DNA from 3 places in the Agrobacterium sp. 20P9.1.2 genome. Region 2 is predicted to be linked to each of the others. Evidence: riboswitches for the same ligand, from Rfam matches in the RefSeq annotation. Region 2 holds a riboswitch; each other region holds the start of a gene.
What was found. A riboswitch is a leader RNA that binds a small molecule or an ion and turns the genes downstream of it on or off. The one in region 2 is predicted to bind cobalamin.
Positions count from the first base shown of each region.

Region 1: linked by a shared signal. The riboswitch ahead of AC27VJ_RS03920 (CbtB domain-containing protein) and the one ahead of bluB (5,6-dimethylbenzimidazole synthase) in region 2 are both predicted to bind cobalamin.
Region 3: linked by a shared signal. The riboswitch ahead of AC27VJ_RS18025 (DUF1636 family protein) and the one ahead of bluB (5,6-dimethylbenzimidazole synthase) in region 2 are both predicted to bind cobalamin.

Region 1 is NZ_JBYOKI010000001.1:796,442-806,989, forward strand. Features, by position in the region: gene AC27VJ_RS03860 (LysR family transcriptional regulator ArgP) at 1-69, opposite strand, end outside; gene AC27VJ_RS03865 (LysE/ArgO family amino acid transporter) at 161-769, shown strand; gene AC27VJ_RS03870 (LysR family transcriptional regulator) at 747-1,634, opposite strand; gene AC27VJ_RS03875 (GNAT family N-acetyltransferase) at 1,730-2,272, shown strand; gene AC27VJ_RS03880 (hypothetical protein) at 2,318-2,617, shown strand; gene AC27VJ_RS03885 (hypothetical protein) at 2,761-3,093, opposite strand; gene AC27VJ_RS03890 (superoxide dismutase) at 3,313-3,915, shown strand; gene AC27VJ_RS03895 (metallophosphoesterase) at 4,013-4,858, shown strand; gene AC27VJ_RS03900 (LysE family translocator) at 5,035-5,670, shown strand; gene AC27VJ_RS03905 (c-type cytochrome) at 5,846-6,277, shown strand; gene AC27VJ_RS03910 (cytochrome c) at 6,354-7,271, shown strand; gene AC27VJ_RS03915 (hypothetical protein) at 7,308-7,751, opposite strand; cobalamin riboswitch at 7,892-8,149, shown strand; gene AC27VJ_RS03920 (CbtB domain-containing protein) at 8,301-8,483, shown strand; gene AC27VJ_RS03925 (CbtA family protein) at 8,497-9,210, shown strand; gene AC27VJ_RS03930 (hypothetical protein) at 9,212-9,538, shown strand; gene AC27VJ_RS03935 (RrF2 family transcriptional regulator) at 9,553-9,966, opposite strand; gene AC27VJ_RS03940 (NAD(P)/FAD-dependent oxidoreductase) at 10,093-10,548, shown strand, end outside.
Region 2 is NZ_JBYOKI010000003.1:61,334-71,881, reverse strand. Features, by position in the region: gene AC27VJ_RS09765 (DsbA family protein) at 1-334, opposite strand, end outside; gene AC27VJ_RS09760 (pyridoxal phosphate-dependent aminotransferase) at 504-1,661, shown strand; gene AC27VJ_RS09755 (SDR family oxidoreductase) at 1,765-2,469, shown strand; gene AC27VJ_RS09750 (response regulator) at 2,647-3,024, shown strand; gene AC27VJ_RS09745 (response regulator) at 3,163-3,996, shown strand; gene AC27VJ_RS09740 (carboxymuconolactone decarboxylase family protein) at 4,000-4,608, opposite strand; gene AC27VJ_RS09735 (phospholipase D family protein) at 4,682-6,238, opposite strand; gene AC27VJ_RS09730 (hypothetical protein) at 6,290-6,478, opposite strand; cobalamin riboswitch at 6,577-6,757, shown strand; gene bluB (5,6-dimethylbenzimidazole synthase) at 6,833-7,519, shown strand; gene radC (RadC family protein) at 7,532-8,377, opposite strand; gene map (type I methionyl aminopeptidase) at 8,395-9,225, opposite strand; gene sfsA (DNA/RNA nuclease SfsA) at 9,257-9,976, opposite strand; gene AC27VJ_RS09705 (PHA/PHB synthase family protein) at 10,003-10,548, opposite strand, start outside.
Region 3 is NZ_JBYOKI010000006.1:256,009-266,556, forward strand. Features, by position in the region: gene AC27VJ_RS18005 (precorrin-8X methylmutase) at 1-8, opposite strand, end outside; gene cobG (precorrin-3B synthase) at 5-1,369, opposite strand; gene cobN (cobaltochelatase subunit CobN) at 1,366-4,716, opposite strand; gene cobW (cobalamin biosynthesis protein CobW) at 4,720-5,757, opposite strand; gene AC27VJ_RS18025 (DUF1636 family protein) at 5,751-6,176, opposite strand; cobalamin riboswitch at 6,291-6,499, opposite strand; gene cobO (cob(I)yrinic acid a,c-diamide adenosyltransferase) at 6,606-7,223, shown strand; gene AC27VJ_RS18035 (cobyric acid synthase) at 7,227-8,684, shown strand; gene cbiB (adenosylcobinamide-phosphate synthase CbiB) at 8,671-9,636, opposite strand; gene cobD (threonine-phosphate decarboxylase CobD) at 9,635-10,548, shown strand, end outside.

The DNA of each region.
Region 1 (10,548 bases), on a different contig from region 2:
CGCTGCCTTTTCAAAGCTACCGGTCTGCACGACCATTGAGACCGCGCGCAGCGCTGCATAATCCAACATGACATTAGCCTGACTTAATCCAGATAAGAAAGCTTAACTGGATTAACTTGGCCGCGCCACCTATTCAAAGCCCGAAACAGGGGCAGGGTACATGGATTTTTCGACCTATATGACGGGCTTGACGATGGGGCTGACGCTGATCGTCGCCATCGGCGCGCAAAACGCCTTCGTGCTGCGGCAGGGGCTGCGCAGTGAGCATGTGTTTGCCGTGGTTCTCGCGTGCGCCGTGTCGGATGCGATACTGATCACCGTCGGCGTTACCGCATTCCGCCAGATTGCCGCCGTGATGCCAGCGCTCGAGCCCGCCATGCGTTACGCCGGTGCGGCTTTTCTCTTCTGGTATGGCGCAAAAAGCCTGCAATCGGCGCTCGGCGCATCGAATATTCTCGTTGCCGCATCCGGCACCGTGACCTCGCTCGGCTCGACACTCGCCACCTGTCTTGCGCTCACATGGCTCAACCCGCATGTCTATCTGGACACGGTGGTTCTGCTCGGCACCATCTCCACGCAGTTTCCGGGCTCTGAAGCAGCATTCTGGGCCGGTGCCGTCACCTCCTCCTTCGTCTTCTTCTTCTCCCTCGGCTACGGCGCCCGCTGGCTGCGGCCCATCTTCGCCAATCCGCAGGCGTGGCGCATACTGGAAGGCGTCATCGCGCTCACCATGTGGTTGATCGCCATCAAACTGTTGACCGGTGGCTGAGAATGGCGGAAAGCGCCCGCAAGGGCGCGGTCATATGCTTGTCGCGGCGCAGGCCAAGTGCCAGCCTGCGTTCAAGCCTAGGAGATAAAGAGCGGATCGTCAGCGGTGACGATGCCGCCTCATTCCGCATAGCCATGGCCGGGACAATAGCCACGCCCAGCCCAGCTTGCGACAGCTTCTTCAAGGCTTCGACGCTGCCAAGCTCCATCACCGGCTGAACCCGTTTGCCGCCCGCCTTCAGCCAGTCATCCACCAGCCGTCTGGTGTTACCGCCTTCATAAAGCAACAGCGGCTGACCGGAGAGAAAATCGGCGGTGATCTCGCCTGCTGGCAGCGTGGCATCAGGCGGAAAGATCGCCACCAGCTCTTCACAGTGGATGTCGCGCAATTCGATGCTGCGCCCGCTGGCGGGCAGGGTCACAATGGCCGCATCGATCATATTCTCTTCCAGAAGCCGCAGAATATCCGGCGTGTTGCCGGTCTGAACCTTGATCTCGATATCGGGCATGGCATGGCGGATTTGTCCCAGAATGGTAGGGAGAAAATAGATCAGCGCCGTCGCACCGGTGCCGATCCGCAACCGACCGGCAGCACCACTGCGGTGCGGGGCCACCGCCTCCATAGCCTGCGCGACATCTTCGGCAATGCGCCTTGCATGGATCAGCAGATCGCGCCCCGCCGATGTCGGCTGTGCCCGTCGCCCCACGCGCTCCACCAACCGGGTGCCCAACTGTTTCTCCAGCAGACGAATATGCAGGCTGATCGCGGGCTGGGTTACGCCAGCCTTTTGCGCAGCGGCGGAAAAACTACCAAGATCGGCCACATCCATGAAGCTGCGCAGCTGCTTGAGATCGAAATCCATCACCAAAGAATTCCTTATGGTTTGCATAAGATGGATAATCTTTATTTTGGTTTTCGTCTGGTGCAAACTACGCGAAGAGAATTTCCCAGGATATTGAAATGCTGTCCCAGCCAAAACCCACTGTCACCATCCGCCCCTGCGAAGAGGGCGATATCGAAACCATTACCGAAATCTACCGCCATGCAGTGCTGCACGGCACGGCCAGTTTCGAAATAGAGCCGCCATCCGCAGACACGATGGTCGAGCGCAGACGGGTGCTGGTTGCGGGCAACTTTCCTTACATTGTCGCAGAGGTGGAGGGCGCGGTTGCGGGTTATGCCTATGCCGGACCCCACCGCGCTCGACCGGCCTATGGCGCGACGGTGGAGGACTCCATCTATGTTGATCCGGCGCGCAAGGGCCTCGGCATCGGAAAATCCCTGCTTCTAGCCTTGATCGATCAGGCGAGTGCGCGGGGTTTCCGCCAGATGGTCGCCGTCGTCGGAGATGCCGACAACGCCGCCTCCATCGGCGTCCACCGCGCCACCGGCTTCGAAATGGTCGGCACCCTGAAATCCGTCGGCTGGAAGCACGGCCGCTGGCTGGACATCGTGCTGATGCAGCGCCCGCTCGGTGAGGCGGATGCGACGCCGCGGTTCTAGACTCCATCAATTCGGATACGAGACGCTAGCGTCATACGGTGGCACTTGACTGAAGAATTTTCAGCGCGTTACTCATCAGTATTAAAGCTGGGGGTAATAATGATACTGACTAGGATTGGTCTCGCAGGGGCTTGGCTGGTTTTGATCTCGGGCGGATTGCGGTTGGCGATGGCGTTTTATGTCGCCTCGTTGGATGATGTGGCTCAAGCCGCGATGCTGAAAGCGCGGTACCTGGGATCAAGGCAAATCGGCGAAATAATTGATAGAACGACGATTGTTATGGTGTGCGCCATAGCGCTGGGAATTCTTGCAGAGATTAGCAAATCCATCCATCGTAAGGGATAAATAGCGAGGCAGCTGGGCTGCGGAACAGATGACTGCTCTCGGTTCTACCTACTCTTACAAAAATGGGACAGGCCTTCCGACGCCGCCCCTTTTATTTTTGCGCGTTAGTTCCGCAGAGTAACCTTGACGTCTAGCATTGTTTGTCAGGGCTTGGTGGAGCCCGGCAGTTCCACCTTCACGGAGTCGCTCGAGAGTTCGCTGCCGAGTTCTACGGCCTTGGTTTTCTTGTCGTAAACGCAGATATGACTGATAACAGTTTCGGTGCCCTTGGCCTTGCCGGTCAGGATGGCGAGGCCGTAATGTTCGCTGCCGGTTGGATCGACCACTGCCTTTGCGTCCACGATCGCGTCTTTCGATGCGGCAAGGCACTTGGCCTGAACATCGGCTGCAAATTCCTGCCAGGCATCGCCGGAGGATGCGGCGGCGGGCAGGGCGATGAGGCTGGCGAAAGCGGCGGCGAGGAACTGTCGTCTCATGGCAATATCCTTGGTCTATGGTCCGCAAAGCGAACGGATTTTCTTTGATCGGTACGCCAACCTTGAGGTGAAAAGTGTTTTTCGAGGGGCATGAGTGGAATTTTCTCTTTTGCCGGAACATTTTGATATTTCACAGGTTGCCTCCGATGACGTCCGCTCTTATGGTCCGCGCACACGGTTTCAAGGAGCGGTCACGCCGCTGCAACAAGGAGTAAAACCATGGCCTTTGAACTTCCCGAACTGCCTTACGATTACGATGCGCTGGCGCCTTACATGTCGCGCGAAACGCTCGAGTTTCACCACGACAAGCACCACAAGGCCTATGTAGACAACGGCAACAAGCTTGCTGCTGAAGCTGGCCTTGCAGATCTTTCGCTGGAAGAAGTGGTCAAGAAGTCCTTCGGCACCAATGCCGGCCTGTTCAACAACGCTGCCCAGCACTACAACCACGTCCATTTCTGGAAGTGGATGAAGAAGGACGGCGGCGGAAACAAGCTGCCCGGCAAGCTGGAGCAGGCGTTTTCGTCTGACCTCGGCGGCTACGACAAGTTCAAAGCAGATTTCATCGCTGCCGGTACCACGCAGTTCGGCTCCGGCTGGGCATGGCTGTCCGTCAAGAACGGCAAGCTGGAAATCTCCAAGACACCAAACGGCGAAAACCCACTGGTTCACGGCGCAGACCCGATCCTCGGCGTCGACGTATGGGAACACTCCTACTACATCGACTACCGCAACCTGCGTCCGAAGTACCTCGAAGCCTTCGTCGATAATCTCATCAACTGGGATTACGTTCTGGAGCGTTACGAAGCCGCTTCCAAGTAAGGTCTGCCTTACGAAATTCTGCAAACACCCGGCCTCAGCGCCGGGTGTTTTCGTTCTGTCATATGCGTGTCATTCGCCCGGCCTATGCGGGGGCATCATGACAGACACATCCGCACCGCTCTTCTCCTTCGGCATCGTTGCCGATCCCCAATATGCCGATATCGCGCCACGCCCGGACATGGGCCGTTATTACGCGGAAAGCCCGCGCAAGCTGGCGGAAGCCATCGATGTGTTCAACGCCCAAGACCTAGCCTTCGTCGTCACGCTGGGCGATATCATCGATCGCGGTTGGGAGAATTTCGATGCGATTTTGGGCTGTTATGACAGTCTTAAACACCGCTCGGTTCTCTTGCCCGGCAACCATGACTTCGCCGTCGCGCCGGAATATCTGAGCCAAATCCATGCACGCCTCGGCATGCCGTCTGCATGGTATGATTTTTCCATCGGCCATTTCCGTTTCGTGGTGCTGGATGGCAATGACGTCAGCCTGTTTGCCCCGCCACCCGGCGACCCGCGCCGCGCGCTGGCCGAGAAGAGACTGGCTGCTTTGCAGGAGGCCGGTGCCATCAATGCGCAGGACTGGAACGCTTCTTTCAGCGACGAGCAATTGCATTGGCTGGCAAAAACGCTGGATGCAGCCGATGCGGCGGGCGAACATGCCATTCTGTTTTGCCACTATCCGCTCTATCCCGAAAATTCGCACAATATGTGGGACGCGCCTGATGTGCTGAACCTGCTGGCCGCGCAACCAAGCGCCAGAGCCTGGTTCTGCGGCCACAACCACACCGGCAATTACGGGCAGCTGGGACATACGCATTTTCTCAACTTCAAGGGCATGGTGGATACGCTAAGCGAAAACACTTTCGCGATTGCCGATCTCTATGCAGATCGCATCGAGATTCGCGGATTTGGCCGCGAAGACAGCCGCACGCTCACGCTGTGAACGCCTTATCTCACGACATGTTCGGTGCAACACGCTGTTGCGCGGGCAGGCGAAACGTATCGCCAGCGAGATGAAATCACCACACTTATTCATTTGATATTCCCCGGAAAAACGGATGACTTGGCGCGATATGGCGACACCATTTTGCGACTGTTATATTTTCAGGAATACTCACGATGACTTACACCGAAAATCTCTGGCTTTATTTCTCGCTCCTGTTCGGCATCATCATCTTGCCGGGCATCGACATGCTTCTCGTTCTGGCAAGCTCGCTGACCGGAGGCCGAAAGGCAGGACTTGCGGCCACATCCGGCATCATGGCAGGCGGGGTCGTGCATTCGCTTTACGGTGCCATCGGTGTCGGGCTTCTTGCCAGCCTCATGCCCAAGCTGTTCACGCCACTGATGATCTTCGGTGCCGGCTATATGATCTGGGTCGGCATCGGCCTCATGCGCAGTTCCATCGTGGTGGAGGGGGATGAGGTGAGTGCCAGCGCGTCGGCCCGCCGGGCGTTCCGGCGTGGCATCGTGACATGCCTGTCCAACCCCAAGGCCTATCTTTTCATGATGGCCGTCTACCCGCAATTTTTAAAGCCGATCTATGGCCCTGTCTGGATTCAGGGCATCATCATGGGGCTGATGACGGCGGCAACGCAGCTTGTGGTCTATGGTACTCTGGCGCTGACAGCGGGCAAAAGCCGGGATTTGCTGGTGTCTTCACCGCATGTGACGATTTTCATCGGCCGCGCCGCCGGTTTGCTGCTTATCGTGGTTGCCGGTTTCACGCTGTGGGAAGCTATCGCACATCGCTGATATGCGCCTGATTTCGCTCCAGAAATCACCGGAATGTGACTTCTTTTTGCCATGGGAAGCGGGCATCTTCTTGTGCGTTCGTCGCGCCTGTCGAAAAGCTGTGCAGTGAATTTGCGATAGGCATGAAGCGATACGAAGCATACACCCCGCCAGCATGCGGATCAGGAGAGAGATGATGAAGCTTAGAACCATTGCCGCGTCCATAATGATAGGCTGTCTGTGCGCCGGTGCGGTTTCCGCAGCCGGCGAGGTCGAAAAGCGCGAAGGCTTGATGAAGGGTATCGGCGGTGCCATGGGCGCGCTGGGTTCCATCGCCAAGGGTGAAAAGCCCTATGATGCGGACGTGGTCAAAACCGCCGTCACCACCATCAGTGCCAATGCCAAGGCGTTCCCGGACCAGTTCCCTGCCGGTTCTGAAGGCGGCGCCGCCGCACCTGCCATCTGGCAGAACTTTGCAGACTTCAAGACGAAGTCCGAAAAGCTCGGCACGGATGCGGATGCGGTTCTGGCGCAATTGCCAACGGATCAGGCCAGCGTGGGCGCAGCCCTCAAGACGCTGGGTGCCGATTGCAGCAGCTGCCACCAGACATACCGTCTGAAGAAGTAATCTGTCATCGCCAAGGTCCGCCATTCAACCGGCGGGCCTTTTTGCATTTTGAATTTTGATTGAATCGGAGAAGGCGATGGCTTCCATCTGGGCGAAGCTGGCGGGTGGCGCTGTTGTTGCGGGCGTTGCCGGGTTCGGCATTTTCATGTGGGTCACAGCGCCTCAGCGCCAGCCACCGAGCCATTGGGCCAATCTGGGCGAGCCCAATCTCGCCAATGGTGAAACCCTGTTCTGGGCAGGCGGCTGCGCCAGCTGTCACGCCGCGCCGGATGCCACCGGCGATGCGCTAAAGACGCTGTCCGGCGGGCAGGCGCTGCCAAGCCCCTTCGGCACCTTCCACATGCCCAACATCTCGCCCGATCCGCAACACGGCATCGGCAGCTGGACGGTGGCGCAATTCGGTGATGCGATGACGCGCGGCGTGGGCAGACAAGGCGAACATCTCTATCCGTCCTTCCCTTACGCATCCTATGCGCGGATGACGCCGCAGGACATCAACGATCTCTTCGCCTATCTGAAAACCCTGCCCGCCAGCAGCAATGATGCGCCCGGCCACGATCTGCCATTCCCCTTCAACATCCGCCTCAGCCTCGGCGGCTGGAAGTTCCTCTATTTCGACAAGGGTCAGCCGCGCGTGGAGCTCGCCAATGCGGATGCAGAGGTCGTGCGCGGCCAATATCTTGTAGAAGGCCCCGGCCATTGCGGCGAATGTCACACCCCGCGTGATGCGCTGGGCGGTTTCCTGAAAGACCAGTGGCTGGCCGGTGGACCGAACCCGGAAGGTGAGGGGCGCATTCCCGATATCACGCCCGGCTCGCAGGCCATCGGCTCATGGACGAAAGCCGATATCGCCAACTATCTCGAAACCGGCTTCACCCCGGATTTCGACAGCGCCGGCGGCTCCATGGTCAAGGTCCAGCAGAACATGGCACACCTGACAGCCGAAGACCGCAATGCGATTGCGGCCTATCTCAAGGCAGTACCGTCGCGGTGACTTTCGTCAACCACGACGGTATATGCGGGGACGTGCTTAGGCTGGTTGGACGTAAAGCCCGATAGACTCCCAACTGATCGTGATGTCGATTTTGGCAGAGATGACCGGCCATGTGCCGTTGTTTTGTGTCAGCGTGAGGGACAGGCTGCCTCCTTGCTGATCAAGCCTGACGGAATGTGCATTGACCTGCGTTGCAGTCGCAGCAAACTTCCGAGATTGATCGGCGTAGTCACCCGTGATGGTCACTGCAACTTGGAACAGATTGCCATCGGGCGTTACGCTGATGTCAAATTTCCCGTTCTTGCCGAGTTTGTCATAGCTGCCTGCTGCATGAAGTTCATTGCTGGTGAACGTCGTGAGCTGTCCCGTTCCTACGGCAACATAGGCAACTTTATAAATGCCTAACTCCATTTTATCATTGATGCTCTTGCCCGTATGAAATCCGCCGGACTTTGGATTGACGGTCGTAAAATCTGCCACGCTAGCCTCGCTCGATAGGAGTGGAATGTTCAGGTGCGGGTAAATTCAACTTTAAGTTTGTTAAATTTATAAGAACACCTAATGATATATTTTGCAGGTCGGCTATGGTGCTGCCGGCTTGACTCGCTCCCTACGACAGCGCATGAAATAGGTGTGATGGTCTTTCCGGGTTCGCCCGGAAAGTGAAAAGGGAACACGATAGAAGCCTCACGCTTTGATTCGTGGCTGCCCCCGCAACTGTGAGCGGATAGCCTGAAAACGAAATGCCACTGGTCTGGCGCATCGACGCGAAATCATCTTCGATTTCGTAAAGTACGATGCGAAACAGAAGGATCGGGAAGGTGTTTTCAAGGTTACGACCCGCAAGCCAGGAGACCTGCCATTGCGTGAAGTGTCGTCAATACCGGCGGGGTGTCCGGGCAAGCACGGTTGGCAGGTCGGTTCGCCCGACCTTTAAAACCCTGTGTCTCTTTTCCCCGTGGTGAATGTTGAATGCGGTCGTGCGGCGTTTGATCAGAACAGCGCCCACCCGCACAGGAAAGGGTCACCATGTCTATCCAGCAGAATACGGCATCATCTGCCGTCTCATCCAAAACATCGAAAATCGCGCAATCGCTGACGGCAGCCGCGCTCGGCCTGTTCATCGTCGGCTTCGTGGGCTTTTCGCATGTCGAAGCCGTGCACAATGCGGCGCATGATACGCGCCATGCCAACGCTTTCCCTTGCCATTGAGGGGAGATCAACCATGCCATTTTTCCGTAATATCGTCTTTTCTGCCGTTCTGGTGGGGCTGATTGCCGGTCTCGCCGTCAGCGCCATGCAGGCCATCGGCACCACGCCGCTCATTCTTCAGGCGGAAACTTTTGAAAGCGCTGGTGGCGAAGCAGCCCCCGCCCACAGCCATGATGCGGCAACACCTGCTGACCATCATCATGATGCAGAAGCATGGGCACCTGCCGATGGTTTCGAGCGCAACGCCTATACCGTCGCCGCCAATGTGCTGACATCAATCGGTTACGCGCTCGTTCTGACAGCGCTGATTTCGCTGCGCAGCACGCAGGGCGGCTGGCGGGAAGGTCTGTTCTGGGGTCTCGCCGGTTTTGCTGCGGTCATGCTCGCCCCGATGATCGGCCTGCCGCCGGAACTACCGGGCAGCCCGGCTGCTGCGCTTGAAGCACGGCAGATCTGGTGGATCGCAACCGTTGCCGCAACGGCGGGCGGCATTGCGTTGCTGGCCTTCAAACGGGGTGAGCCATGGGCGATCATTCTTGCCCTGGTGCTCATCGTCGCGCCGCACATCATCGGCGCTCCGCTGCCGCCGGAAGGTGACCACGCGCTGGCGCCTCTGCCGCTGGAGCGCCGTTTCGTGGTTCTCGCCACCGTTACCAGCTTCGTATTCTGGCTGATCCTCGGCTCGTTGAGCGGGTTGTTCCTCAAGCGTTTCGAGACGGCCAAGTAACATGACGCAAGCTCGGGAAAACGCAGTGGAATGGAGTGATGAGCTTCAAGCCCTGCGTTTTTCCGTCCCCGGTCATGGCGCGCTCTGCGCCATGCACCGGCTGGCCTTCAAGTCGCTTCTGCCGCAAGAGCCGGGCACGGAGGCCTGCCTTATATTCTTCGCGGAACACCAGCAGGCATTCTTGAGCGCAGCCGCCACCAAGATCATCCGGCTCGCTCTACCCTTCGACCGCAGCCTGCACATCAACAGCCGCGATCTCAGACGGGCGATGACACATGCGCTTCCAGATGGGCCAGTCCCCTCCTGCCGCGTGCTCGATCGCGGCTAAGGCGGATATCAACGCTATCCTGCAAGCCCCTTCGCCACATCGGCCAGCGTGACCTGTGAAAACCGGCTGCGCAACAGTTGCTCAGCCTCATCGAACACGCCCTTCAGTGTCGCGTTGACCGCCTGCTCGATCTGGCATCCCGGCATGTCATAGGCAGGTCCAACAGCGAAGATGGATGGCTCGCCAACGGCGCAATAAATATCGAGAAGCGTTAGCTGATCGAGAGGGCGAGCAAGCCTCCAGCCGCCGCCATGGCCTTTTTCTGACAGCACAAAACCCTCATCGCGCAGGCCCGCCATCGTGCGGCGGATCACCACGGGGTTGGCGTCCAGCATCTGCGCGATCATCTCCGATGTCATCGCCCCATCGTGTTTGTCCATGTGGATCAAAACATGCAGCATACGCGAAAGCCGACTGTCCTGCCTCATCCTCAAATTCCTTCTGCAAATCGCGTCGATCTATAGCACGATTGCTTCATGATACAAATGAAGTGTCGTGACTATTGACTCTGCATGATCACGACACTTATGTTGTTGCGAGAAAAGGAGCCAGCCATGAACGACCCGATCTACGACGTCATCATCATCGGAGGCAGCTATGCTGGGCTATCGGCTGCACTACAACTGGGCCGCGCCCGCAGAAGGGTGCTCGTCATCGATGACGGCCTGAGGCGCAATCGGTTCGCCTCACATTCCCACGGCTTCATCACGCAGGATGGTGTCGATCCGGCCGTCATTGCCGCGACGGCGCGCTCGCAGGTGGCGCAATATCCAACTGTGCAATGGTTGTCTGGCCGGGCGGATGCGGCTCGACGGATATCGCAGGTGGGTGATACGGCAGCAGGCTTGTTCGAAGTCATGGTTGCAGAGACGCGAATTCTCTCCAAAACGCTGATACTCGCCGTCGGCGTGAAGGACATTCTACCCGGCATCGAAGGTCTGGCGGAACGTTGGGGAAAAACCGTGTTCCACTGCCCCTATTGCCATGGCTACGAACTGAACCAGGGACAG
Region 2 (10,548 bases):
GCTTGCAGTAACCGCAATTGTAATCGAAGAACTCCACTAGTGTCACGTCGCCATCGGGATTGCCGAGCGACAGGTCGTATTTGGATTGGAAAATCGTCTTCTGATTGTCCGCTACGGCTTCCGCTGCCTTGGCATTTCGTGTTTCATACTGCTTGCGCTCAAGCGCTTCCTGAACCTCCAGCATGATTTCCGGGTTCTCGATCAGATATTCCTTGATGAAAGCGCCGAACTCTTTTTTCTGCTGGTCATCCAGCGCATGGGCGGGCAGGGACACGAAGAGCGTCGAAAGGGCCGTCAGGCTGGCAAGAGCCGTGGATTTGATCGAAAGTGCCATGTCGGTCCTCATAGATTCGTTGTGCGTGATGATTCTGTTATCTCACGCAATTACCGTAATTTAATTTAATTGCCATATCGCAAAGTAATCTGTCCGTTGCGATCTCGTCATTGTGAAGACAGCAATAATACGGCAAATCTCCGACAGTTTTCCAAGAAAGAACATGCTTTTGATAACCTTATCCAAGCGAAGCGCGGTTGAGCCATTTCATGCCATGGATATTCTGGCAGAAGCAAACCGACGCAGACAGGCGGGGCGCCCCGTTATCTCCATGGCGGTGGGGCAGCCTTCGCATGCTGCGCCCAAGGCATCGCTCGAGGCTGCCGAACTTGCGCTGAAACATGGCCGCATCGGCTACACAGATGCGCTTGGGCTTCGGGAACTGCGTGAAGCCATCGCCACAAGCTATCGGCATCGCCACGGCGCGATTGTTGATCCCGCCCGAATTGCCGTGACGACGGGTTCTTCTGCTGCGTTCAATCTGGCCTTTCTCGCGCTCTTCGATGTGGGTGACGCGGTTGCCATTGCTCGTCCCGGATATCCGGCCTACCGCAATATCTTGAAAGCCCTCGGTCTCAATGTCGTGGAAGTGCCCGTCACTGCCGAAACCGGTTACACGCTGACGCCAGCAAGTCTGGAGCGAGCGGAAACCAAGGCAGGCTGCAAGCTGAAGGGCGTGCTTCTGGCAAGCCCTGCCAACCCGACCGGCACCGTCACGGGGCGTGAAGCACTGAAGCGTCTGGTGAGCTATTGCGACAGCCGCGACATCGCTTTCATCTCCGATGAGATTTACCATGGCCTGACCTTCGTGGGAGATGAGACGAGCGCTGTCGAGATCAGCGAAAACGCCATCGTCATCAATTCCTTCTCTAAGTATTATTGCATGACCGGCTGGCGCATCGGCTGGATGGTACTGCCGGAAAAGCTGATACGTCCCATCGAATGTCTTGCGCAGAGCATGTATATTTCCGCACCGGAGCTTTCTCAACTTGCTGCAACGGCTGCTTTCTCCGCGGAAGAAGAACTGGATGTCTATAAGGAGAGCTACCGCACCAACCGCGATTTCCTGACCACACGTCTCCCGGAACTCGGCCTTCCGTTGGCGTCGCCCATGGACGGCGCGTTCTACGCCTATGTTGATACCAGCCGCTACTCCAATGACAGTATGGATTTTGCCAAGCGCATGCTGGCGGAAATCGATGTAGCGGCCACGCCGGGTCTGGACTTCGATCCGCTGGAAGGGCATCGCGCCTTGCGATTCTCCTATGCGGGCTCTGTCTCGGATATTGCCGAAGCCGTAGGGCGTATCGAGGGTTGGTTGAAGTAGGGGCACAGCCTTGCAGGATTTCTGCACTCTCTATCAATGATTTTGGTTCGAGTTTGCCGGTGAAGCCGGATAAGCTCGCAGCAAATTTCAAGGGAGAGCAAAGATGTCGGCAGAAAAAGTGGCGGTGGTAACGGCGGGTGGCAGCGGCATGGGTGCTGCGGTCGCAAAGCGGTTGGCTGCCGATGGATATAAGGTCGCGATTTTGTCGTCCTCCGGCAAGGGTGAAGCTTTGGCGCTTGAGCTTGGCGGCATTGGTGTGACGGGATCCAACCAGTCCAACGACGATCTTCAAAAGCTTGCCGATCTGACGCTGGAGAAATTCGGCCGCATCGATGTGCTGGTCAACAGCGCCGGTCACGGGCCACGCGCACCGATTCTCGATATTACGGATGAGCAGTGGCACACCGGGCTCGATGTCTATCTGCTCAACGTCATTCGCCCGACGCGTATTATCGCGCCGACCATGGTGTCGCAGAAGTCCGGTGCCATCATCAATATTTCCACGGCATGGGCTTTTGAACCGAGCGACATGTTTCCCACATCCGCCGTGTTCCGGTCCGGTCTTGCTGCCTACACCAAAATCTTCTCTGACACATACGCGCCTGATAATGTGCGCATGAACAATGTTCTGCCCGGATGGATCGACAGCTTGCCCGCAACGGAACAGCGGCGCGAAATGGTGCCGATGCAGCGTTACGGCAAAAGCGAAGAGATTGCCGCGACCGTTGCCTTTCTGGCGTCCGACGGGGCCGGTTATATTACCGGCCAGAACCTGCGTGTCGATGGCGGGCTAACTCGTTCTGTGTAAACGCTATTACCGCTAATCTATCGCTCTGATTGCTCCAGCTACCCTGCATAAACACCTAGAGAAGGCCTGTTTCCACGGGTCTTCAAGGAACAAGCACCCCACAGGGACGTTGTTCAATCCAAGGGTAAAGAGTTCACATGAACTCGACGCTCGGATGTAGAAGTAGGTAGCGGAACAATGGGACAGAGAAATCCATTCGCCAGGCAGGTGGTGTTGGTTGTCGAAGACGACCCGCTTCTGCGTATGATGGCGGTAGACATGGTGGAGGATGCGGGTTTCGATGCGATAGAAGCATCGGGCGCAGATGAAGCCGTGGAAATTCTCGAGAGCCGTTCCGATGTCGAGGTTCTGTTTACCGATGTCGATATGCCTGGCAGCATGAACGGCGTTGCGTTGGCCAACTGGGCGCGCGCAACGGATATACCGCTGGGTATTGTTCTGACGTCTGGTCACCACAGGCCTGAGGAAGAAGATCTGCCCGTCCGCAGCGTGTTCTTTTCCAAGCCGTATGACTTTCAGAAGGTTGTCGATACGCTAAGACGCATGACGGCGTGACCGCTATTTCCGTTACTTATCGCTAATGAACGTTTGTGAATAAGTAACCACAGTTTAAATGCGGTTTTTGTAATTAATTATTCTGAAAACAGCCTGACTTATAGTGATTCCCAAAGCGTTATGTGTTTTGGGGGCACTATGAATTTTCTGGGTATTACGGGCATGCAGTATTCTGGCGTGCCATTTCATGACACAAGAATATTGCTGGCCGAAGACTCCAATGTCTTCACCCAAATGATTGGTGCACGTCTCAAGGAGTTGCTGGGCCTGACTGTCGAAGTCTGCCGTAACTTCGAAGAGTTGCAGGAATGCTACGAGCATTCTACTGAGCCGGTAACGCTCGCAATTTCCAACATCAATTTGCCAGGCGCAGAAAATGGCGAAGCGCTGGAATATCTTATCGATCTTTCCATCCCGACCATCGTCTTCACAAGCACCTTCCATGAAGACACGCGTGAAAAGCTGATCACCAAGGAAGTTGTCGATTACATTCTGAAAGACAATGTCTTTGCCGTCGATATGCTGACGGAATCGGTCTGCCGCTTCCTCACCAACCATCGCCACCATGTGCTGATTGTCGATGACAGCCCAACGGCGCGCGCCCTTCTGTCTAGCCGCCTGAAGCGCTACAATTTCCGTGTCAGCCTGGCGGAAAGCGGTGCCAAGGCACTGGAGTTGCTAAAGAACAACAAGGATATCGGTCTTGTTGTCACCGACTATAACATGCCTGATATCGATGGTTTCGAACTGACGCGCCGCATTCGCACTATGCGCGGCTCGCACGAGCTTCGCATCATCGGCGTATCGTCCTCCACCAACAGGCTGTTGTCTGCGCGCTTCCTGAAAGCTGGCGGCAACGACTTCATGCTCCGGCCCTTCATCGAAGAAGAGTTTTACTGCCGCGTAAACCAGAATCTGGACACGCTGGTCCAGATCCAGGCAGCAAAATCTCTCGGCAAGAAGGCCGCCTGACAATCAGGGCAGGGCGGCTTCCGCCTCCTGCTCGATCGGGCGACCGAGAGCCAGTTTCTCGGCAAGTTCCGGACCAAGCTTTTTGACATAGGCTTGGTCTGGAGATGCGCCCAGCGCATCCAGTGTTTTGGAAAAGAAACAGCGGGCTGCGGCGGCAGCGACGATATCGAATATTTCCGCATCGGTCAGAGCATGTGTCTTCAAGGCGTCTATATCTGCCTGCGTGATTGACGTCGCATCATGCACGACCTTGGAAGCAAAGATCATGATGGCGCGCTCCTGCTCATCCAGCGGCGCATCTTCTGCGTTGGAGACGATGGCGGTCAGTTCCTCACCGGAAACACCTTCGCGGGCCAGCACGGCACTGTGGGCCAGAATGCAATAGGATGATCGCAATTCGCGAGCTGCAGCCAGCGTCACCAGCTCATAGCGCCGTGGCTCGATATTGCCGCGCAGACTAACCAGCAAAGCACTCCAGCTTTCCATCACCTCAGGCCGGTGGCCGAAAGCGCGGTACATGTTCGGCAGATATCCGTAAGTGTCTTCCGCATTGCGGTACATTTCTGCGGTTTTACGGCTGGTTTTCGGCTCTGGCGGGTCGATGAACATGATACGTCTCCTGCATTTCACTGTTTCTAAAATGCGTGAGCGGGAAATTCGATCAGTTCAGAGATGCGCTTTTTTCCTAAAGCTGCGATTCCAGGGGAAGCAAACCCATGAGGCTGACCAAAGCGCGGCGGCTGAAACTGGCATAGGGCTCATGACGGTAATGGCGGGGCTCACCGCGAACCAGCCCCGTCCATGTCAGATTTCTGCGTTCATTGAGCGTCAGTTCGAAGCTCATCTCGCGGCTCGTCTCGTCCTTAAAGATCTCCTCCATCTCGCCCACCAGTCCAGCGGATGAAAACAGCACGCCCATCTCGGTGTTGAGCGACATGGACCGTGGATCGAAATTCAGCGAACCGATAAAGCCGATCTTGCCATCGCGTGTAAACGCCTTGGTGTGAAGGCTGGCCTGGCCTGAGCCGCGTAGGGAGAAGGATTTGTGATGATCGGCCAGCGAGCGCAGTTCGTGGATTTTGATGCCGTTGATCAGAAGTGGTCGGCGATAGCGCGAATATCCCGCATGCACGGCGGCGACATCGGTCGCGGCCAATGAGTTGGTGAGAACACTGACTTTGACACCTTCGGCGGAGAGGCGCGACAGCGTTTCCACGCCCTTCTGGCCGGGAATGAAATAGGGCGAGGTGATGCTCAGCTTTTTCTCAGTCTCCTCCATCACCGGGAGCAACGTTTCCATCAGGAAATTATGGCCGCTGCGGCGTTTCCCGGCAGCTTTCTCCGGCGGGTCGGCAACCACCTGTGCACTCTCCACCCAATGCAGATTGTCGGACATCAGAAAATTGCCGGAATGGTGCTGGCTCTCCACCTGCGCCAGATAAGGCCGCGCGGCGCTGCCGGAGGCCAGAATATCCATGCGGCGGCGAAGTTTCGCGAGTTTGCTGGGGCGCCGCGCCAGCAAGGAACGCACGGGCACAGCAACGGCGCTGTTCCAATAATCGTCAAAAATTTCTTCAGCCTGCGCGATGCAATCGCCATGAGCGATCACATCGAAATCGCGGAAATTCGCCTGTTCGGCCGCATCGAAATAGGCGTCACCGATATTACGCCCGCCAACGATCAGCACCCGGCCATCGGCAATCCAGGCTTTGTTGTGCATACGACGATTGACGCTGCGAAACCGCAACAGAAGTTCCAGCCCGCGCCGGAAGACGTTCTCCCGAGCCTTGGTGGGGTTGAACAGTCGCAATTCGATGTTGGGGTGGCTGTCGATGGCGTGAAAGGCGCGATCTGAGATGGACACGCCGAGATCGTCCAGCAGAAGACGGACGCGCACGCCACGGTCTGCCGCAGCGATGACTTCGCGCATCATCAATTGCCCGGTTAGATCGGCATTCCACATGTAATACATGAGATCAAGACTGCGCCCGGCCGCGCGGGCGGCTTCTACCCTCGCGGCAAAAGCACCGAGGTTGGACTGGATGAGAGACAGGGCATTGCGCTCTGCATGAGCGTTCTGGAGATTGGTCCAGTGACGGTCCAGCGGTGTTGCGTCCGGCTCTTTACGCAAAGCGGCGGAGGCGATTTTGATGATGATTTTGTCACGGTGGCAGGAAGCGAGGGCGATACCCGCGACAAGAACGACCACGATTGAGATGGCGAAGGCTACAATGGCAGTCACAATTATGGTTTCACCCGCGTCGGTTCCCTGTCCCGGATATTGCGTGTCGTATCAATGGATTTCGATATTCCGCTTGTCGGCTTCTTCCTTGATGATGTCTTCCACCATCTGCCGTTTCAAGGCGGGGTCACCCAACAGATAATCTTCTGCAAGTTCAAAAATGGATTTCGGGCTTTCCTTGCGGGTGAGCGTATCGAGATCCTGGCCGATCTGTTGGCGAAGTTCGCTATAGTGGTCCATATTGGTTCTCCATTTGCGAAGAGAATGCGCGGGGCGGGCAGCGGTTCCGGTACTCATGGAAATGAAGCGGGGGCTCTTGCGTCACAATGCTCTGGCCGTCATAAAGCCGCCAGTCAGGTGCCTGCTTTCAAGCGGGAGAATCGGGAACGCGGTGAAAGCCCGCGACGTGCCCAACGCTGTAAGGTGGACGCGGATTGCCATAGACCACTGAGAAATCGGGAAGGCGGCAATGCGCGGACGAAGCCAAGTCAGAAGACCGGCCTGATGCCATAGACCGAACCGCATGGACGGCGGCAGGTTGTTGATGGGTGGGATGCTTTCGGCGTCCGGCCTGTGCATTGTTGGGGATTGACGATGCGGCCCGATGAGTTTCAGAACGCGCTGGTAAAAGCGTGCGAGTTTTCAGACAGCGACAAGCAGGCGGTCTACCGCGTCATAGAAACGCGCCGGGATGTGCGCGATCAGTTTCTGCCCGATCCGTTGCCGGAAGAGCTGGTGGAACGCCTGCTCAAGGCTGCACATGCCGCACCCTCGGTTGGCTTCATGCAGCCATGGAATTTCACGCTCGTCACCAATGCTGATGTCAAAGAGCGCGCATGGCAGGCCTTTTCCCGGGCCAATGCCGAAGCCGCCGAGATGTTCGAGCAGGAGCAACAGGCGCTTTACCGCAGCCTCAAGCTAGAAGGCATTCGCAAGGCCCCGCTATCCATCTGCGTGACCTGCGATCCGACGCGAGGCGGCGATGTGGTTCTCGGCCGCACCCACAATCCACGCATGGATGTCTATTCCACCGTCTGCGCGGTGCAGAACCTGTGGCTTGCAGCACGCGCCGAAGGCATCGGCGTTGGCTGGGTCAGCATTTTTCATGATGCAGATATTCGCGAAATCCTCGCCATTCCGCAGCACATCGAAATCGTCGCATGGCTCTGTGTCGGGCGGGTCGATACGCTTTACGGCGAGCCGGAACTGGCCGTCAAAGGCTGGCGGCAGCGGCTGCCGCTGGAGGAGCTGGTGTTTCGGGACAGATGGGGCGAGAGGTGAGGCGGAAGCGCTCTAAATCAACCGCAGACCCTTGAAACTGACATGCCCATCCTTGCCGATGATGATGTGGTCATGCACGGCAATGCCAAGCGGCTTGGCCGTATCGATGATGGTTTTGGTCATGTCGATATCGGCGCGGGACGGGGTCGGATCGCCGCTGGGATGGTTGTGCACGAGGATGATGGCGGTGGAAGACAGCTCCAGCGCACGGCGCACCACCTCGCGCGGGTAGACGGGGGTGTGATCGACCGTGCCGTGGCCCTGCACTTCGTCGGCAATCAGCACATTGCGCTTGTCGAGGAAGAGGATGCGAAACTGCTCGCGGGATTCATGCGCCATGGCGGCGTGGCAGTAATCGATGACGGATGACCAGGAGCCCAGAACCTGCTTGTTGCGGATTTCGCTTTTCAGCATGCGCTGGGACACGGAGGCGATGAGCTTGAGATCGAGCGCCACCGCTTCGCCAACGCCTTTCACTTCCTGAAGCAGCGCAATCGGCGCACCCATGACGCCACCGAAGGTGCCGAAGCGTGCGATCAGCGCTTTCGCGATCGGCTTGGTGTCCCGTCGTGGAATAAGCCGGAACAGCAGAAGCTCCAGCAGCTCGTAATCGGCCAGCGCCGCATCGCCATTGTCGCGATATTTGGCGCGCAGCCGCTCGCGGTGGCCGTGGTAGTGCGCCATGTCACCATCCGGTGATGGCGTTGGCGTCGCCTTCATCTTCATCTTTTTGGAGACTTGCCGTGGCTCGGCAAAGAAGCCGCGTTCGTCCATATCTTCGGCAAGGCCGCCGATCACCTTGTCCGCGCCGTCTTCGGAGTTGAACATTGTCGTTTGATCGGCGGGATGTTTGGCCATCGGCATTGTTCTCTAAATCAGAGCGGTGGCAGGCCAGGACGGTGCAGACCGCCGGGCGAAAGCGTGAAAATTTCGCAGCCCGTCGCCGTCACGCCCACGGCATGTTCGTATTGCGCGGAGAGAGAGCGATCACGCGTGACGGCGGTCCAGCCATCCGACAGCACCTTCACATGCGGCTTTCCGAGATTGATCATCGGCTCGATGGTGAAAATCATGCCTTCGCGGATTTCCGGGCCGTCGCTTTCCTTGCCGTAATGGAGAATATTCGGCGTATCGTGGAAAAGACGTCCAACGCCATGACCACAGAAATCTGTAACCACCGAGCAACGCTCGCCTTCAGCATAGGCCTGAATGGCGGCACCGATTGCGCCGGTGCGGGCACCAGGCCGAACGGCGGCGATACCGCGCAGCAGGCACTCATGGGTCACTTCCAGAAGACGCTCGGACGCGCGCTTGATCTGCCCCACCGGATACATGCGGCTGGAATCGCCGTACCATCCATCCAAGATATAGGTGACGTCGATATTGACGATATCGCCTTCTCGGAGTGGCTTGTCATCGGGAATGCCGTGACAGACAACGTGGTTGATGGAGGTGCAGACGGACTTGGTGTAGCCGCGATAATTCAGCGTGGCGGGCAGGGCGTTGTTGTCCATGCCGAATTCAAACACGAAGCGGTCGATGGTATTGGTGGTGACGCCCGGCTTGACGATGCTGGCCAGTTCATCAAGGCAGCGCGCGGTCAGCTGGCTTGCCTTGCGCATGCGCGCGAAGTCTTCCGCATTATACAGGCGGATGACGCCCGTATTCTTCATGGGTGCCTGTGCCGCGTCGATGTAAGTAACCATTATACCGCTTTCTTGTCTTCAATGCTTCGTTTCATAAAGCAGCAGGGTACCAGTCGTCTATTGCAACCATCTCGTTTGCGACGATTTCCAACGAAGAGACGCTGCATTTTATGGCGTAAGCCTCCACGCCGCGCGTCATTGCCCGCTGAAAGGCGGCCGAATAGACCGGATCGAGATCGCCGCAGATGCGAAGGCGGTCGCAATCGCTGCGCTGGATGAGGTAGAGCATGACGGCGCGATATCCTGCCTGCGCCGCGTCGCCCAGCTCTTCCAGATGTTTTGCGCCGCGTGCGGTGGCGGTATCGGGAAATTCGGCGAGGCCTTTTTCGCGCATGAAATGCACGTTCTTTACCTCCACATAGGCATCCGGCCTGCCGGTAGCAAACAGCAGAAAATCGATGCGGGAATTGATGCCGCATTTCTGTTCGCGCTTTAGCGTAGAGTAACCGGCAAGGGATGGGATTTTGCCGGTCTCGATGGCTTCCTGCGCAAGCTTGTTGGGCATCCCAGTGTTGATGCCAACCACCGTGCCATCCGCCTCTACCATCTCCAGCATGTGGCGATATTTGCGGGTAGGGCTGTCGTGTTCGGACAACCAGATCCGTGACCCCGGCGTCGTCAGCCCGCGCATCGAGCCGGTATTGGGGCAGGAGCCGGTGATCTCTGTGCCGTCTTCCAGCACGGCATCGAACAGGAAACGCTTGTAGCGGGAGACGAGCGTGGCGGAAGTGAGGGGAGAATCAAAAAGCATGGTGCAGTGTCGTGTCCGCTGCGCGCTTATTCAAGCACATAGGTGCCCGGCGCATCGCAAAGCGCGGGCAGGGCGGCATCACCGGGAATGCGGGCCGCGACTTTGCGCTTGTCCTGCGCCTTGATCCATTTTTGCCAATGCGGCCACCATGAGCCCTTGTGAGCGCTCGCCTGCCCCTGCCATTCGTCGAAGTCACCGCCCGGTGACGCGCCTGTCCAATATTGATATTTCTCCATCTCAGGCGGATTGACGACACCGGCTATGTGGCCAGACGCGCTCAGCACGAATTCCACCGGTCCACCAAAGCATGCGGCTCCCGTAAAGACGGATTTGGCGGGCGCGATATGGTCTTCGCGGGTGGCGAGATCATAGACCGGTATCTCGATGTCCTTGAGATCGACAACCTTGCCCGCTACCTTCATGCGACCATGCGCCAGATTGTTCTCCAGATAACAATTGCGCAGATAAAAGGAGTGGTTGGCGGCAGCGACCCGGGTGGAATCGGAGTTCCAGTAGAGCAGGTCGAAAGGCGGCGGTTGCGCGCCACGCAGATAATTATCAACCACATAGGG
Region 3 (10,548 bases), on a different contig from region 2:
TCAATCATCGATCATCCTGTCGGAGCGCCGCGACAATCTTTTGCCTGCCAAGACGGGCAAGCAGCGCGCGGGCATTTTCTCCGGGCTTATGTTCTTTTTCATACAAACGGGCAAGTCGCGAAAGTGCGGCCTTCTGCTCCGTGACGGGCAAAATCACGTCTGGTGCATCCGAAACACGGCCCGAAAAGCGAAACGCCAGCCCCTCGGAAGAGCCAGAGAAGGCAAGCGACGCTGCGGTGGGATGAGCACAACCCTTGCCGCAGCCGGAAAGATGCAGCGTGATCGACCCATCCAGCAGGGCGGCACAGTCCGCCGCCGCGTGTTCGGCCAGCTCTCTTGTGGCGATGAAGGCGGAGGCACAAGCCGGTTCACCAGCGCACACGGCAATGGCGGAACGCGGATCATGCGAATCCGTCACGAAGCCTGCTTCGTGCGCCTGGACGAGAAGCGTTTGGCAAGCCTCTTCGCTTCCTAGACAATAGAGGGCGTGGGCTGGGCCGGGTCTTACAGTGTTGACGCCAAGCGTAGAAGCAACGGTGCAGAGGAAAGACAGCGCCTCTGCCGTGATTTGTCCATAGGCAGGCGCAAGGACGGCGGCGAAGAGGTTCTGCGAGAGGCGCATCAGACCGTATTGTTCCGCTCCTCTAGGGGCGGCGAGGTCTTGCCCCAAATTATTTTCGAGCAGCCTGTCCGCACAAATCGCTCGCACCGTTTCAATATCCAAGTCACGACCGCGCGCGTCCGAACCCCGTTCTGCAAGGCTCGTCAGAAGATCGATGACGACGTCGGCAGCATGTTCGGTGCGCAGCAGACCGGCCTGCAATGCCTTGGCTTCCGCGCCCCCCAGTATAAGCTGCCACAGCACGCCATCATGGACGCGAACGGCTTTCAGCCTGATATCCGCCAGCAGATCAGCCATGCCCACATGCCCGCCGCCATCGATGATGACAGACATTTTCGCGGCCAGCCTTTCGGACAGGTGAAGCGCATCGCTACGCTCCTCTATCCGCCTGACGATATCGCGCGGATCGGCAATGGCCGTGTCATCCATGCCTGCCAGAGGCGAGGTTTCTACCGCCAAACCCTGCCGCAGCGGTAGACCAAGGGCCAGAACATCGTGTTCAAGCGCCACGGCACTTGCAGCCGTCAGGCCACGAAATTGCAAACCGCCGCGCGCGGTGATGTCGATCAGCCCGTTTCCGTGCTGGATGGCGAGGGCGCATAGCGCCGCAAGATCGCCCGGAGAAATAGCGTCCGTAAAGGCAATGCGTGACAAAAGTCCGTCGCCCGTCTGCATGGGGGCAGACAGGGCAGGGCAGGTGCCGCGACGGGTAAAAGGCTTGATATCGGCTGGGCGGCTTGCGCTCATGCACGCACCCTCACCGGCTTTGCCGCGATCACCATTTCCAGCTCGGCATCGACAGCATTGCGGCGGCTGTGCCAGAGGCCGCGGCGGCGGGCGGAGAGAAAGCGTTGCGCCATGACCTCTGCGACTTGCGGATTTTCCCGCAGAATGAAATCATGGACCTCCTCATTGCCGAAATAGGCATCGTAGAGCGCCTCGATCAGAGAGGACGACACCGCATGCGTCGTTTCGGCAAAGCCGATCAGCCGATCCACCGTCTCGGCAAATTCCGCCGCCCCGCGTGGCCCATGCCGCATCTGCCCGGCAATGAAGCGCGGATTGATGGCGCGGGCGCGCACAACGCGGGTGATGGCCTGCGCGATGGAGCGCGCACGGGGGCGGGCTGGATCAGTCGTATCGAGCGCCACCACATCGGCAGATTGACCGAGCGCCACCTTGGCCGCCGCAAAGCCGCCGATAAAGGCGACATCGGAGGAGCCGTCGAGAAGGTCGCGGCCCGGATCGTCGCCGGTGTGCACCAAAAGATCGGCCTTTTCCACCTGGTTTGCAAAGCCTGCATCGGCGAACACGCCAAGTCCGTCAGCGCCGCCGAAAGCATGGCTGGCGGCATCCAGATAGATCTGGCCCAGCTCTTCGCGCTCTTCCCAGCGCCCGTTTGCCAGCTTTTCTTCGATACCAGCGCCATAGGTACCGGGTGCGGAGCCAAAAATGCGCGCCGGTATGTGGCCGAGGTGCGCTGCTTCTTCGCCCAAAGGGTTATCTCCCGGAGATTCCTCCCGCCGCGCAATGGCTTTCGCGGCAGCATCGAGCAGGGCAATCAGAGCCGGGAACATATCGCGGAAGAGGCCGGAAATACGGAATGTCACATCCACCCGGGGCCGTCCAAGTGCGGCGGGCGGCAGCACTTCGATGCCGGTGACGCGGCCAGTCGCCTGATCGTAAATCGGTCTTGCACCCATCAGGTGCAGAGCTTGGCCTACATCCTCGCCGCCATTGCGCAACGAGGCCGAGCCCCAGAGGTCGAAGACCAGATGTTTCGGCCAGTCGCCATGGCTCTGCAAATAATGCCTCAGGACTTCTTCGCCCGCCATGCGGCCAAGCTCGAATGCGGTTGGCGTCGGCATGGTGCGCGGGTCGGCGGCGTAGAGATTGCGGCCCGTCGGCAACACATCCTGTCGGCCACGCGCCGGAGCGCCCGCTGGCCCCGATGTGATGTGCCGCCCGTCAAGCGCCGCGAGCAGCGCGGTCTTCTCCGCTACTGCACTTTGCATTCGCAGAGAATCCGGCTCATCATCCGCGCAGCGGCCAAACACGTGCTGGCCGTCCTTGATGGCAAAATCCTTAAGGTCGCAGAGAAAAGCATCTATCCGCGAGAGCGCGGTATCGGCATCGTCCTGCGTGCCGACACCGGCATCTGCGGCTAGCCCGGTTTCCTGGGCTTTTTCGACAATCAGTCTTGCCAGCCGGTCACGGCGGCGGCGGTCCAGGCCATCGGCCTGCGCATATTCATCGACCAGCTGTTCTAGAGCCATTTGCTCCGGCGACAGCCCGGCATCGACCAAGACAGGTGGAATATGCCCGATGGTGACGGCAGCGATGCGCCGCTTGGCCACCGCAGCTTCACCCGGATTAGACACGATGAAGGGATAGATCACCGGCAGCGGGCCGGTCACGATTTCCGGGAAGCAAGCCTGCGACAGCGCCACCGTTTTGCCGGGCAGCCATTCCAGCGTGCCATGGGCACCGACATGGATAATGGCATGTGCGTCGAGGCTTTTGTGCATCCAAGCCCCGAAGGCGACCAGCGCGTGCCGAGGCGGCAGGGCCGGGTCGTGATAATCCACCCGCCGATCTTCATTGCCGCCACGATCCGGTGCAAGTGCCACCGTTACGGAGCCGAATCGAGCGGCGCGGAAGTGGAATATGCCATTAATGGCGGCATCGTCCTTATCGGCATCGCCCCATGTCTCATCCAAGGCCAGATCGGCAGTCCGCGGCAGGTTACTGCGAAACGCTGAATAATCGGCAAGGCGGAAACTGGCAGTTTCGTTTTCAACGCGGTTTAGCAGCGCCCGCGCCGTCTCCGGAATATCACCGACCGCGTAACCAGCATCGCGCAGGTCGCGCAGCATCTCCAGCACGCTTTGCGGCACGTCCAGACCGACGGCATAACCGGTCCGTCCCGGTGCTGCGCCCGGATAATCCGGCATGAGAATGACGATCTGCCGCTCAGACGGAGCGGCTTTTTTCAAACGGAGAAATGCGGCGATGCGGTTCGCAACCTGCTCGACACGATCCGGCTCAGCCTGATGAACAAGACCCCGCCCGCCCTCCGGGTCAGGTGCCTTGAAGGAAATCGCACCGGCCAGAAGACGGCCATCCAGCTCCGGCAGCACGACATGCATGGCAAGATCGGAGGGGTTGAGGCCGCGGATGTTTTCTGCCCAGCCATCCCGCCGCGTGGTGGCCATGATGACCTGAAAGGTCGCGACGCCCAGCCGGTCGAACAGGCTCCTGCCGTCCTCATCCGACTGGCTAGCAAAGGCCGTTGCCGTCACCATTGCCGCCGGCTTCAAACGACCAAGTGTCTGTTCCAGAAACCGGATCGCTTCACCGTCCTTCAAACCGCTGACGAAGATCGGCAAAGGGGCAAAGCCGCGCTCGCGAAGCGCTGCGTAAAGCGCGTCGATTGGGGCGACATCGGCGGCCATCAGCATGGAGCGGTAAAACAGGATTGGTATCAGGGGTGCCTGCTCTGAAAATCCATTCAACGCTGCCGAAAGTCCAACAACGCCTTCGTCCGGCTTGTAAAATCCGCTTTTTGGCAAGGGCTCTGCTGCCATGTCCGGGCAGACTTCCCCCTGCGCAAAGGCCGCAAGCCCTTTTGCAACCCGGTCCATATTCTCAGACCCGCCTTCACGAAAGAAAGACAGGATTTTGAACTGCGTCGGCAGATCGACTGTGGACGCCGCTTCAAGCTTTTCATCGCGCTCGCTGCATTCCCCCGGCAAAAGCACCAGCTTGATACCGCGCCGCCGCGCCATTCTCGACAATTCGTCGACGCCATAACGCCAGCGGTCGGCACCGCCGAGAATCCGGATAAGGATCAGCTTGGCATGTTCCGCCGTCTTTTCGATCCACAGATCGACCGACATGGGATGGCGCAACTCGGAAAGGTTTGCGGAGAGGAGCGAGACGGAACCATCCGTGCTGCGCTGCCATCCACGTTCCAGCCCGCCCAGATCGCTGGTCGAAAAGGACAGCACCACCACATCCGCCTGACCCTGGTTGAGATCAACCGGCTCGATCAGGTCGTCCAGAGACGAGGATGTGGTGGCGAGGATGTGCATGGATCAGGCCGCCAACATCCGCTCGATTTTCGCGCGGTCAAGACCCTTTTCACCTATCACTACCAGACGGCTGCGGCGAACTTCACCTGTCGCCCAGGGACGGTCGAAGTAATGGTTGACGCGCGAGCCGACCGCCTGCACCTGCAACCGCATCGGCTTGGACGAGACCTCGACAAAACCCTTGATGCGCAGCACATTTTCAGAAGCCGCCGTTTCGGAAATGCGAGCAGCCAGAGCATCGGCATCCGTCACCGCATCCAGTTCCACGACGAAGCTGTCGAACTCGTCATGATCGTGGTCTTCTTCCTCATCGTGATGGGTGTGACGGTTTTCGATGTCCTCTTCAACCGCAAGACCAAGCCCGATCAGCACCGCGGGATCGACCGCACCATTGGAGGCGACGACGATCTTCGCAGCTTTCGGCAGATGCGCATTGATATGCGCCTTGGCGCGCTCCAGACCTTCGGCATCCAGCAGATCGCCCTTGGTCAGAACGATGAGGTCGGCGCAGGCAATCTGGTCCTCGAAGACTTCTTCGACCGGATCGTCGTGATCAAGTGCTTCGTCATTCTGACGCTGGGCGGCAAGCGCCTCCAGATCATGCGAGACCATGCCCTCGGCAAGGGCTGCACCATCGGCCACGGCGACCACGGCATCCACCGTCACCCGGCTTTTGATGGCGGGCCACTGGAAGGCCTGCACGAGTGGCTTGGGCAGAGCGAGGCCCGATGTTTCGATCAGAATATGCTCGACGCGCGGCTGACGGCTCAGAATCTGTTCGATGGCGGGCTGGAAATCATCGGCCACAGTGCAGCAGATGCAGCCATTGGCCAGTTCCACAATGTTTTCTTCCGGGCAGCTTTCGATGCCGCAGCCTTTCAGAATTTCACCGTCGATGCCGACATCGCCGAACTCGTTGACGATGATCGCCAGCCGCTTGCCCTCGAGCTTTTCCAGAAGGCCGCGCAAAAGCGTGGTTTTGCCCGCGCCTAGAAAGCCGGTGATGATGGTGCAGGGAACGCGATCGAGCGTGGTCATGATGTCTCCTCGGTAAAATGCAAAGGGGGAATGCGCGACACAAGGCCACGCTTCAAACTATCGGGGCGTCCGCGCCAGGGCATCAGCCCATCCGGTGCTGCGGCCAACAGGCGCGCGCCAGTCATCAGGTCTGCGGCATCGTTTTCCGTCAGGCCGCCAAACATGTAGGACCAACCGTCGGTGCTGCGCATCGCGGCGCTGAGGCCACGCTTGCAATTGGCAAGGCAATTGACGCTGCGAACGGTCACGCCTTCACTCGCTCCAAGCGCTAAGGCAGCCTCCGTCAGAAGCGCACCGGGGCGGGGGTCTGCATTCGGTTCGGCTTCGGACCGGCAGCTGCGGCAGACGAAGACCACGACGCCGGGTGCGGTGTCACGGTCCGTCTTTTCGGTCTGGCTGGTCGATGTTGCTGTAATATCCAAGGGTCTGCTTTCCGCGCCTTCAAAATGTCTCAGGGGTGCGGATATCGAAACGGAATGCGGGACACGCACAGCCATTGTCCGAACAACCGGCTGACCGGAGCACCCCGCCCGGCAGACGTTTTTCCTGAAACGGCAGGTCTCCTGGCTTGCGGCTTCAACACCCTTGCGCTGCCTTCCCGGATTTTCATCCAGTGGCTTTCAGCGCGGGCTCACCGCTTACAGTTGCGGGGGCAGCCACGGATTTTTCCGCTCAAGCGAAATGCACCGTGTTCCCTCTTAGCTTTTCCCGTTGCCGGAAAAAGACCGTCAGTCCTTAACCCTTATGCCCTGCGATGCTTTTATGTCAATGCCGCGCATCATTGCCGCGGCACGCGTTTTGGTTATAGTCGCCGCTTTGAAAAAGCATGAGACCCGGAAGGACCAGCCGCCATGACCCGCGACATCAGCGACAGCGAAGCCGAACGTCACCGCGCCAAAATGGTCAACCGCAAAGCCGTGCAGGACGCCGAAGTCTCAGAAAAGACCATCGAAAAAGGTCTGCTGATGATCAACACCGGCCCCGGCAAGGGCAAATCCACCGCCGCCTTTGGTCTGGCCCTGCGCATGCTGGGCACTGGCAGACGCGTCGGTATCGTGCAATTCATCAAGGGCGCATGGTCCACCGGCGAGCAGGGCGCACTGGCCCTGTTCGGCGACCGGGTGGAATGGCGCACCATGGGTGAAGGTTTCACGTGGGACACTCAGGATCTGAAACGCGACGTCGCTGCCGCCACCAAAGCGTGGGAAGAGGCGAAGACGCTGATGGCCGATGAAACCATCGGCCTCGTGGTTCTGGATGAACTCAACATCGCGCTGCGCTATGACTATCTGCCGCTGGAGGAGGTGGTGGAGACCCTGCAGAACCGTCGCCCCGGCCTGCACGTCATCGTCACAGGCCGTAACGCCAAGCAGCCTCTGATCGATGCCGCCGATATGGTGACGGAAATGACGCTGGTGAAGCACCACTTCAAGGCAGGCGTCAAAGCCCAGTCCGGCATTGAGTTCTGATCAATGACAGCACGCGTTTTGATGTTTCAGGGAACCGGCTCCGATGTCGGCAAATCGCTGATGGTGGCGGGGCTGGCGCGTGCCTTTACCCGGCGCGGGCTGTCCGTCATGCCCTTCAAACCGCAAAACATGTCCAACAACGCCGCCGTGACCGCCGATGGCGGAGAGATCGGCAGGGCGCAGGCTTTGCAGGCGCGCGCCGCAGGCGTTCCCCTTTCCGTACACATGAACCCGGTGCTGCTCAAACCCCAGAGCGAAACCGGCGCACAGGTGGTGGTGCAGGGAAAGGTCATCGGCAATGCCAAGGCGGCGGATTATCAGCATATGAAAGCTGGGCTGATGCCGCGCGTGCTGGAAAGTTTCGAGCATCTCAAAACCAAGGCAGATCTGGTGCTGGTGGAAGGCGCGGGCAGTGCCTCCGAAGTCAATCTCCGCGCCAATGACATTGCCAATATGGGCTTTGCCCGCGCAGCCAATGCACCTGTCATCCTCATCGGCGATATCGACCGGGGCGGCGTCATTGCTAGCCTCGTCGGCACGAAGACGGTTCTGGATGCGGATGATGCGGCGATGATCGAAGGCTTCATCGTCAACCGTTTCAGGGGCGATCCCAGCCTGTTCGATGAGGGGATGCGGATCATCGCAGACAAGACCGGCTGGAACCAGATCGGCCTGCTGCCGCATTTTGCAGATGCCAGTCGCTTGCCTGCCGAAGATGCGCTGGGGCTTTCGGCACCGGGACAGAGGAAACCGGGTGCCAAAATCCGCATTGCGGTACCGATCCTGCCGCATATCTCCAATTTCGATGACCTCGACCCGCTGGAGGCGGAACCGGATGTCGAGCTGATCCGGGTGCGCCAGGGCGATGTCATTCCGGCAGATTGCGCGCTGGTGCTACTCTGCGGTTCCAAATCCACGATTGCCGATCTCACCGCCTTGAAAAACGCAGGTCTGGATGTGGATATCAAAGCGCATCTTCGGCGCGGTGGTTCTGTGCTGGGCCTCTGCGGCGGTTACCAGATGCTGGGCAACAGCGTTGCCGACCCTGATGGGATAGAAGGCGAGCCGGTCACTGTGCAGGGGCTGGGTGTGCTTGACGTCGATACCGTGCTGACCGGCAATAAGAAGCTTGTGTCGGTGACAGGTCGCTGTTTCGATGGCGTATCCTTATCCGGCTATGAAATGCATGTCGGCGTGACAAAAGGGCCAGACGATATCAGACCGTTTTCAACCATCGGCAACCACACAGACGGAGCCATCTCCCCGGACGGTTGCGCTTTCGGTACCTATATCCACGGCCTCTTCGCAGACGATAACCAGCGCAGCGCATGGCTTCAACGTCTCGGGGCTGATCGCTCCGTACTGAATTATGAAGAGCAGGTCGATGCGGTGCTGGACGGCCTGGCCGATCACATGGAGCGGCACCTCGATCTCGATGCGCTGCTGGCTATAGCGCGATAACGAGTGCTAGGGCTCCTAAAAGGCCGATCAGCAATGCGTCGGCAATGCGGGCGAGCTTCAATGCCCGGCGAATATCAGCCGCGGTCAAATCCCGACGTCCGCCTTCGCCCATGAAGCGCGCCTCGATCATCTGCCCGCCGTAGGAGCGTGGTCCGGCCAGCGCAAAACCCAGCGCACCCGCCATCGCTGCTTCCGGCCATCCGGCATTGGGCGAGCGGTGGTGGTGCGCATCCCGAAACACGGCACTCATACCGTTGCGGGGCGAGGCCCCCTTTACGAAACAAGCCGCCAAAATGAAAAGAAATCCGGTGAGGCGGGAAGCGGGCAGATTGACCAGATCATCCAGCCGCGCCGATGCCCATCCAAACGCCTCGTGGCGGGCAGAGCGATGACCGATCATGCTATCAGCCGTGTTGATGGCCTTGTAGCCTGCGCCTCCGGCAAGGCCCAGAAGCCCTAGCCACAGCGAAGGCGCGACAATGCCATCGGAAAAATTCTCCGCCAGACTCTCAATCGCCGCCCGGCACACTGCTGCTTCATCCAGCTTTTCCGGATCACGCCCGACGATCATCGACACCGCCTTGCGCCCGCCCTCGATACCGTCACGCTCCAGCGCAATGGCCACCGCTTCGACATGCTGCTCCAGACTTTTCTGCGCGGGAAGCGATGCGCCGAGAACTGCAACGATCAGCAAGCCAAGGGGAAGCAGGAGGAGCACGGCCTGCAACAGTACGGCCATCAACGCCGTCAAACCGAGAAAGACGGCCAGAGCTGCGACACCCATCATCTTTCGGCGTGAAAATGAATCGCTCTCCCGGTTCCATTTTTTGTCCAAGAGGGCGATAAGCGAACCGATCCAGGTCACGGGGTGGCCGATGCGCTTGAACAGCCAGTCGGGGTAGCCGACAAGGCGTTCGATCAGCAGCGACAGGAAAGCGAGAGCGAAGAACATGGGCGAAAGGGTACCAGAAAAAGCGCAGCCAGCGATCCGCCATGGTGGCAATCTGGGTCGGGCGCGTCTGCTTTTTCCCAAAGCGCCCGAACCGTGGATCGATCTTTCCACCGGGATCAACCCGCACTCCTACCCGCATTCGCCCATTCCCGCCAGCGCCTTTGCCCGCCTGCCTGAGCCAAGTGCCGTTGAAAGGCTGAAAGAGATAGCAGTAGCAGCTTTCGGCGCACCTTCGGCGGCGCATATCGTGGCGGCGCCGGGAACACAGATGCTGATGCCGCTGCTTGCGCAGATCGCTGTCGGGCGGGGTGCAACAAGCTGCGGCGTTCTCTCCCCCGCCTATGCAGAACACGCCCGCACTGCCCGCATGGCAGGGCTTGTCGTCACCGAGGTATCTGATATCGATGCCTTGGCCGCCTTCGATTATGCCGTCATCATCAACCCCAACAACCCCGATGGACGCGTGTGGGAGCGGTCAGAAGTGCTCAAACTGGCCGACGCCATAGGCCAAAAGGGCGGACTGCTTGTGGTGGATGAGGCCTTTATCGAAACGGGCTATGCCGAAAGCGTTGCAGACGCGGCGACCTCGGATGGCCTCGTCGTCCTGCGCTCCTTCGGCAAGTTCTACGGCATGGCAGGCATCCGTCTCGGCTTCGCCATTGGGCATCCAGATATCGCAGAAAGTCTCGAATCGCAGCTGGGACCATGGGCCGTCTCCGGTCCGGCTCTGCATATTGCGACTGAAGCTCTTGGGGACCAGGCATGGCGGGATGGGATGAGACTCCGGCTAAAAGAGGATTCCCAACGGCTAAACGGTCTATTGGAAAAAGTCAGTCTTACGATTGCTGGTGGCACCTCGCTGTTCACACTTGTGCGTGATGCGCAGGTGCAGGACCTTTCCATCCACCTGAT